2 regions of the Sporomusa termitida genome follow, and region 2 is predicted to be linked to the other one. Evidence: riboswitches for the same ligand, from Rfam matches in the RefSeq annotation. Region 2 holds a riboswitch; the other holds the start of a gene.
What was found. A riboswitch is a leader RNA that binds a small molecule or an ion and turns the genes downstream of it on or off. The one in region 2 is predicted to bind FMN.
Positions count from the first base shown of each region.

Region 1: linked by a shared signal. The riboswitch ahead of ribD (bifunctional diaminohydroxyphosphoribosylaminopyrimidine deaminase/5-amino-6-(5-phosphoribosylamino)uracil reductase RibD) and the one ahead of ribB (3,4-dihydroxy-2-butanone-4-phosphate synthase) in region 2 are both predicted to bind FMN.

Region 1 is NZ_CP036259.1:2,129,178-2,133,389, forward strand. Features, by position in the region: gene SPTER_RS09815 (bifunctional 3,4-dihydroxy-2-butanone-4-phosphate synthase/GTP cyclohydrolase II) at 1-560, opposite strand, end outside; gene SPTER_RS09820 (riboflavin synthase) at 597-1,250, opposite strand; gene ribD (bifunctional diaminohydroxyphosphoribosylaminopyrimidine deaminase/5-amino-6-(5-phosphoribosylamino)uracil reductase RibD) at 1,213-2,349, opposite strand; FMN riboswitch at 2,448-2,580, opposite strand; gene rpe (ribulose-phosphate 3-epimerase) at 2,630-3,289, opposite strand; gene rsgA (ribosome small subunit-dependent GTPase A) at 3,290-4,165, opposite strand; gene pknB (Stk1 family PASTA domain-containing Ser/Thr kinase) at 4,178-4,212, opposite strand, start outside.
Region 2 is NZ_CP036259.1:4,672,843-4,677,054, reverse strand. Features, by position in the region: gene SPTER_RS21590 (efflux RND transporter permease subunit) at 1-2,313, shown strand, start outside; FMN riboswitch at 2,437-2,580, shown strand; gene ribB (3,4-dihydroxy-2-butanone-4-phosphate synthase) at 2,670-3,317, shown strand; gene SPTER_RS21580 (efflux RND transporter permease subunit) at 3,372-4,212, opposite strand, start outside.

The sequences.
Region 1 (4,212 bases), 2.5 Mb from region 2:
TTCAGTTCATGTTTTTTTACAAAGTCCATTAATTCCGGCGTCCGGGACATCGTACCATCTTCATTCATCACTTCGCAGATTACGCCTGCCGGATAGAGGCCGGCCAATATGGCTAAATCGACAGCCGCTTCCGTATGGCCGGTACGGCGCAGCACACCACCCTCGCAGTATCTGAGCGGGAAGATATGGCCGGGCCGCCTAAGATCACTGCCAATCGTTTGACGATCAAGCACTGCCTGGACAGTGGCTGCTCTTTCGTGGGCTGATATGCCGGTTGTCGCTGCTTTGGCATCAATGGAGACCGTAAACGCCGTACAATGATTGTCCGTATTCTCAGTGACCATGGCCCCAATGCCGAGTTCATCGAGTCTATTGCCGATAATCGGCATGCAAATCAAGCCGCGGGCATGGGTAGCCATAAAATTTATAGCTTCGGGCGTTACTTTCTCGGCCGCTATAACAAGATCACCTTCATTTTCCCGGTCCTCATCGTCGATTACCACTACGATTTTGCCATTTTTTATATCCTCAATCGCTTCTTCAATTGTATTGAATCTCATATAACATCCTCCATTTATTGCCTGGCTGTAGAATGCTTATAGTGCAAAACCGTGCTGTTCGAGAAACCCGAGCGTTATCCTGTCAGACGGTTTGCTGTCCGGTTTCAAACCAAGCAGCTTTTCCACATATTTACCAATAATGTCTGCTTCTAAATTTACTTGTTTGCCTGCTGGTTTAAGCCCGACGGTAGTCAGCGCCGACGTATGGGGAATTAGTGAAACCGTAAACCAGTCCGGGCCGGAATCAACGACAGTGAGGCTTGTACCGTCAATGGCAATGGAGCCTTTGTTAATAATGTAGCGCATGACTTCGGGGCCGGCACCAATTTTGACAATAACGGCATTGTCATTTTGCTCTTTAGTCAGAATCAAACCTACACCATCAATGTGACCGCTGACTATATGGCCGCCGAGGCGATCGCCAACACGGAGCGTGCGCTCCAGATTAACCGTGTCGCCGGTTTTGAGTTCAGCCAGGGCTGTCCGGTCAACTGTTTCCGGCATAACATCGGCAGTAAACCAATCACTGCTAAAATCGACAACTGTGAGACAGGTGCCGTTGACGGCAATGCTGTCGCCAAGCTTAACATCTGTCAGTACCTTGCTGCCACTTACGGTCAGGCGCACAGATTTGGCGCCTCTTGCTATTTGCTTAACTTTGCCGAGTTCTTCCACAAGTCCGGTAAACATTGTGTCCCTCCCGTCCGGTTAGGTAACCGGTAATTAATATGTCGGCGCCTATTGCCTCAGTTCTTAGGTCTTCAAGCATAAGGGCCTGATCCACAGCCGGAGCGCCTGTTCCTCCGACCGGGGTTGGCGCAGTGCGGCCGCCAATTATTTTCGGCGCAATGAAGCAGTAGACTTTATCGATTAGATTGGCTGTAAATACAGACGCGTTGATTGTGGCGCCGCCTTCCACCAATATACTGGTAATGCGGCGTTCTCCTAATATTTTAAACAGCTGGCGCAGGTTGATACCTGCAGGTGTCTGGTCAAGGGTCAGGACTTCAACACCTTTGCTGGTGAGAGCCGCAACCCTGTCGGCAGGGGCCTCCCGGCCGACAGCAATAATGGTTTGCGCCTGGCCGTCGGTTACTACTTTCGCGTTCAGCGGCGTGCGGGCCATACTGTCAACAATGATCCTCACCGGGTTGCGGCCAGCCGCCGGCAAGCGGGCCGTTAATTCCGGATTATCAGCAAGCACAGTGCCGATACCTACCAGAATACCTTCATGCGTATCCCGGAGTTTATGGACATACGCTCTTGCCGCTGCGCCTGTTATCCACTGGGAGTGACCGGTATAAGCAGCAATTTTGCCGTCAAGTGACATGGCCGTTTTCAGAACTGCCCAGGGCATGCCGGTCACAATCCATTTGATAAATACTTCATTGAGCCGGGCGGCTTCTGCTGACAGAATACCTTCAACCACTTCAATGCCGGCTGCCCGCAGGCGGTTAAGGCCATTGCCGGCCACCAGCGGATTAGGATCAGCCATGGCAGCAACAACTTTCCTGACACCGGCCTGGATCAGGGCATCGGCGCAGGGCCCGGTCCGGCCATGATGAGAGCAGGGCTCAAGAGTCACATAGACAGTGGCACCTTTGGCCAGGTCGCCGGCCTGGGCCAAGGCATGAATCTCGGCATGGGGTGTGCCGGCTTGACGGTGCCACCCCTGGCCGACGATGCGGCCGTCTTTAACGATAACAGCACCTACCAGTGGATTAGGACTGGTACGGCCCTGGGCGTACTGCGCAATTGTCAGGGCTTGCTGCATGTAATATTCGTCCATAGAAGTCCCCCAGTACAGATAAAATAAAAAACTGTTGATTAGCTTTGGGGCTATCAACAGTTAAAAGGAAAATTCAATAACTGCCATTATGGCAGAATATACGCCTTTTACCATCCAGACTATACTGTCGGCTCTGGAATTACACCAGATCAGCCGTATAACGGCTCGCGGGCTGTACCGCCGGTCAGGAATCAAAAGATTTCTCTTTTTCACCTTGCCCCAAAGGCTAAGTATGTAATTCATTTATTAGCTACTACCTATGTTACCATTAAGCGCCAATTTAATCAAGCCCCCGGATAGCCTTAATTGCTGCCGCCATATCAGGGGCACCGTATACGGCTGAACCGGCAACCAGGATATTGGCACCGGCGGCCGTAACCTTGCGGGCCGTAACCGCATTAATGCCTCCGTCAACCTCAATATCAACAGTAAGGCTGCGGGTCGTAAGCATAGCCCGCAAACGGGCAATCTTGTCAATTGCCGCCGGGATGAACTGCTGACCGCCAAAGCCCGGGTTGACGCTCATGATGAGTATCATATCAATGTCACTCAGCACTTCTTCCACTAGCGAGAGCGGTGTGGCGGGGTTTAAGGATACACCTGCTTTTTTCCCCTGCTCTTTAATGGTTTGAATCAGGCGGTGCAGGTGCGGGGCAGTCTCTGCATGCACAGTAATAATATCGGCGCCGGCTTTTACAAAGGGATCTACGAAAGCCTGCGGGTTGCTTACCATCAAATGGACATCAAAAGGTAATTTGGTAACAGGGCGGATGGCCGCGACAACCGGTGCGCCAAACGTAAGGTTAGGAACAAAATGGCCGTCCATAACATCGATGTGTACCCAGTCGGCTCCGGCCTGTTCAAGCTTAAGTATCTCCTCCGCTAAGCGTGAAAAATCGGCAGATAAAATGGAGGGGGCAACTTTAATCGGCGTAGTCATTTAGTATCCCTTCTTGCTTTCTCTGATTTCAGTTAATATTTCAAGATAGGACTGATATCTTGCCTGAGAGATGAGTCCGCTGGCGATGGCCTGTTTAACACCACACTGGGGCTCCTTGTAATGGAGACAGGTACTGAACTTGCACGTTGGCGCTATCCTGGCTATATCAGGGAAATAGTCCATTAAATGAGCTTCTTCTATATCGTTAAACTCTGTGAAACTAAACCCCGGAGTATCAACGACAAAGCCGCCGCCGGTCACCGGCAAAAGCTCGGCGAAGCGCGTGGTATGCTTGCCCCGGCCAATTTTATGGCTGACCTCGCCTGTCATCAGTTCCAGTCCGGGCTGAATGGCGTTAAGGATAGTTGATTTGCCGGCACCGGAGGGACCGGCAAAAACGGTAATTTTATCAAAAAGAAGCAATCGCAGCGCATGAATCCCTAGCCCCTGCTTGGCAGACACTGTCAGCACTTTATAGCCAATCTGCTCATACAGCTCGGCTAATTTGGCAACAGAGTCTGTATCAGATAAATCGATCTTGTTAATGCACAGGACTATTTCCAGTTCAGAGAGTTCGGCAATAACCAGAAACTTATCCACTAGAGCCGTGTTAATATTAGGATTGACAGCAGCAAAGGTTAAAACAACCTGGTCCACATTGGCTACCATTGGCCGTTTCAGCATGCTGCGGCGGGGCCGGATTTCTTCAATGACGCCTTTGTCGGGGCCGGTTAAGGTATAGGTTACCTCATCACCCACCAGGAGTGAAAAGCGTTCCTTTTTAAACCGGCCCCGCAGATTGCAGGCAATGATTTTACCGCCGGACTGTATATAGTAGTAACTGTTATAGGCTTTAACCACAATACCTTTCAGCACATAATGGGCCTCCTATATTGTTTGTTCCTGTAATAATTTTTCATTTA
Region 2 (4,212 bases):
AGTGAACGGACTTTTCGCCTTGGTGATATTGCTAAGATTGAGCGTAGTTATGCCGAACCCATGGAACCTAAAATGTATGTTAACGGGCAGCCGGCAATCGGTATTGCTCTTTCTATGGACAGCGGGGGGAACATTCTTACCCTGGGTACAGAGCTGGAGAAGGCCATAGCGGTGATAAAAAAGGATTTGCCGCTCGGCATGAAAATCAGTCAGGTGTCCAATCAACCCCAAGTAGTTAAAGAATCAATTAACGAATTTATTAAATCCCTGGGGGAAGCTGTCATTATTGTGTTGGCAGTCAGCTTTCTCAGCCTTGGTGTTCAGTCAGGCATCGTGGTTGCTTTATGCATTCCCCTGGTTATCGCCGGGATATTTGTAGGGATGGAGATCGGGGGTATAGATTTACACAAAGTATCGTTAGGGGCCTTAATCATGGCTCTGGGCTTGCTGGTTGATGATGCTATCATCGCTATTGAAATGATGACTGTAAAGCTGGAGCAGGGGTGGGGGCGTTTTGAGGCTGCCTGCTACGCCTACACGGCTACCGCTTTCCCAATGCTTACAGGTACACTTATCACTTGCGCCGGCTTTATACCTATCGGCTTTTCGCAGGGGGCGGCGGCTGAATTTACCAGCAGCTTATTCCCGGTGATAACAATTGCCCTGTTAATTTCCTGGCTTGTATCTGTTATGGTAACGCCGCTGCTGGGGTATAAGTTAATCAAGCCCAAACATACGGCAGGGTCAGGCCATAATATGTATGATACAAAATTTTACCGGCTATTCCGCCGGATTCTCACGTGGTGTCTGCAGCATAAAAAGCTGGTGCTGGGCATAACGGCAGTCTGTTTTATTGGTTCGATCTTTTTATTACAGTTTGTCAAACAAGAGTTTTTCCCGCCGTCCGTCCGGCCGGAGCTAATTGTTGAAATGACGTTGCCGGAAGGGACCTCGCTGGCAGCAACCGGGCAGGAAGCGAAAAAATTAGCCGACAGCCTCGCCGGTGACCCGGATATTGAGAGCTACAGCTATTATGTCGGCAAAGGGGCACCACGCTTTATTCTTACCATGGAGCCCAAGCTGCCCACTAGCAACTATGCCCAGTTTATCATCGTTGCCAAAAACTTACAGGCCCGGGAGGCTCTGAATACAAAGATCGATAAGTTGTTTGACGATAATTTTGCCAATGTGCGGGGCCATGTTAAGCTGATCCAAACCGGTCCCCCCTCAGAATACCCGGTTATGCTGCGCGTTACCGGGTATGATCACGAGAAAGTACGGGAGATCGCAAGCCAGGTCAGTGAGGCGATGGCCGCTAATTCAAGCCTTACAAAGGTTAATTTTGACTGGAATGAAAAAAGCAAAATTATGCATTTAACGGTTGACCAGGACAAGGCCAGAATGCTTGGCCTTAATAGCCAGGGCTTGGCTCAGGATTTACAGAGCCAGCTGTCCGGCGCTGCCATTGCCGAGTATTACGAGCAGGACAAGACGGTGGGTATTGTTTTTCGCATAGATGCCCAAACCAGGAAAGATTTAGCCAGTATTAAAGATCTGCCGGTACACATCGGCAACGGTAAATTTGTGCCTCTAGAGCAAATCGCCACAATAAGTTACGATGCGGAAGAAGGTTTAATCTGGCGGCACAACCTGAAGCCAACGATTACTGTGCAAGCAGAGGTAGCCCCAGGTGTAACCGGTAATGATGCCACCAAAGAGGTGTATGCAAGTCTAGCGTCAGTCCGCGAGGGCCTTCCTTCCGGCTATAGTATTGACATTGGCGGTTCGTATGAGGAAAGCAAAACCTCCATCGACTTTTTGCTTAAAGCGGTGCCGGTAATGATTGTGGTTATTGTAGTACTGCTTATGCTGCAGCTGCAAAATATATCTTTAATGATCCTTACCATTCTAACCGCTCCGCTCGGAATTATCGGGGTCAGCCTGGCCATGCTGTTAACAGGCCGGCCGATGGGCTTTGTGGCCGAACTCGGGATTTTGGCCCTTAGCGGGATGATTATCCGTAACTCGGTCATACTGATTGATCAGATTGAGAAGCATATCAAAGCCGGCGAGACACCCTGGGAGGCCATCATCAACTCAGCCGTGCTGAGGCTTCGCCCCATCGTGCTTACGGCGGCGGCGGCAATCTTCGGCATGCTGCCACTGGTTCCCAGCACGTTCTGGGGGCCGATGGCGGTGGCTATCAGCGGCGGCCTGCTGGGCGCAACCGCGATGACCTTGCTTGTTTTGCCGACAATGTATGCTGTCTGGTTTAATGTCAACCCGGAAACTAAAGAAAGCAAGGCTGGTTAAGAACCGATCGCTTGGTGCCGGTAATCGGCAAAGACTTGGCTTGGGCCAAGCCCTTTAGGCCGCCGGCAGCCTTAGTCGTGCCTATGCTTGACAATCCTGGTGAAAGTAGTATTCTATAGTCAGACTTATTCTCAGGGCGGGGTGCAAGTCCCCACCGGCGGTATCCCAGGCAGCTGGGGAGCCCGCGAGCGCTCCTTGTTTAAGGAGGTCAGCAGATCTGGTGAGAAGCCAGAGCCGACGGTATAGTCCGGATGAAAGAGGATGAGACAGTTAGCCAGTTTATTGACAGCACTTATCGCTAGCTGTCCCCAGCGCCCTGATTCGGGTGAGTCGACTAAAAATAGGAGGCGACTACTTTGAATCAGCAGTTATTAGTCCGGTTTGGCAATCCTTTTGAACGGGTGGAACAGGCTCTTAAGGCCTTGCGTAAAGGACAGGGTGTCCTGGTTACTGATGATGAACACCGGGAAAATGAGGGAGATATATTTTTTGCGGCTGAGTCACTGACTCAACAGCAGATGGCAATGCTCATCCGTGAAGGCAGCGGGATTGTTTGCCTGTGCCTGCCGGCAGAAAAGGTGGAGGCCTTGGCCTTGCCGATGATGGTAGATCATAATACAAGCCACTTTCAAACTGCCTTTACTATATCAATTGAGGCCGCAAGCGGCGTCACTACCGGGGTTTCTGCGGCTGACCGGGTTACAACAGTACAGGCGGCGATTGCCGAACAGGCCTGCCCGGATCACCTGCGGCGTCCCGGGCACGTATTTCCGCTAAAAGCGCGGGCCGGCGGCGTACTGGAACGCCCGGGCCATACCGAGGCTAATGTTGACCTCATGCGGCTGGCCGGCCTGAAACCTTACGGTGTTTTATGTGAACTTACCAATCCGGAGGGGACGATGGCTTGTTTGCCGGAAATAATAGCGTTTGCTGAAAAGAATAACATGCCGGTAGTCACTGTGGCCGATATTATCCGGTACCGGGAGGCCCTGGAGTCTAAATAGCAAAAGATCCGTAGACAGTTTTCCTGTCTACGGATCTTTTCTTAGTGCCTAATATTAGGCGCTGCGTCTTAGTTTGAAAGCCTTGAATTTAGCAGCTCCGTATTCAATAACAACAAATAATACAGGAACCAGGAAGATTCCCAGGCCGGTGGCCATGAGCATGCCACCTACGACCGTTGTCCCCAGCGCGGCTCGGGCGGCAGCACCGGCGCCGGTTGACAAGGCTAGCGGGATGCAGCCTAGGATAAAGGCAAAGGAGGTCATGAGAATTGGCCGCAGTCTGAGTTTAGAGGCCTCAATTGCCGCTTGCACAGGCTCCATGCCATTGTCCGTCCTGACCTTGGCGTATTCGACAATCAGGATTGCGTTTTTGGCGGCCAGACCGATAAGCATGACCAGGCCGATCTGCATATAAACGCTGTTTTCCAGTCCGCGGGCATATTGGAACAGCACTGAGCCTAAAATGCCTGTGGGCACTGAAAGTAATACGGCAAAGGGGATATTCCAGCTTTCATATAACGCTGCCAGGCACAAAAACACGAATAACAGCGCAAACCCGAAAATAACCGGGGTTTGACCGCTAGCCAGTTTTTCTTCCCGGCTTAAATCCGCCCATTCATACGTAAATGTTGAGGGTAAAACAGTAGCCGCTACTTCTTCCAGGGCCTGCATGGCCTGGCCGGAACTGTAACCGGCGGCTGTGGTGGCAGTAATCTGCATAGCCGGATAACCGTTAAACCGTTTGATCAGTGTCTGACCGCTGGTGGCAACGGGGGTGACCAGGGTATTGAGCGGTACCATAGTACCGGCCGAGCTGCGCACATAGAAGAAGCGGGTTGCATCCACATCGGCCCGGAATTCAGGTTCAGCCTGCAGCATAACCTTGTAGGTCCGG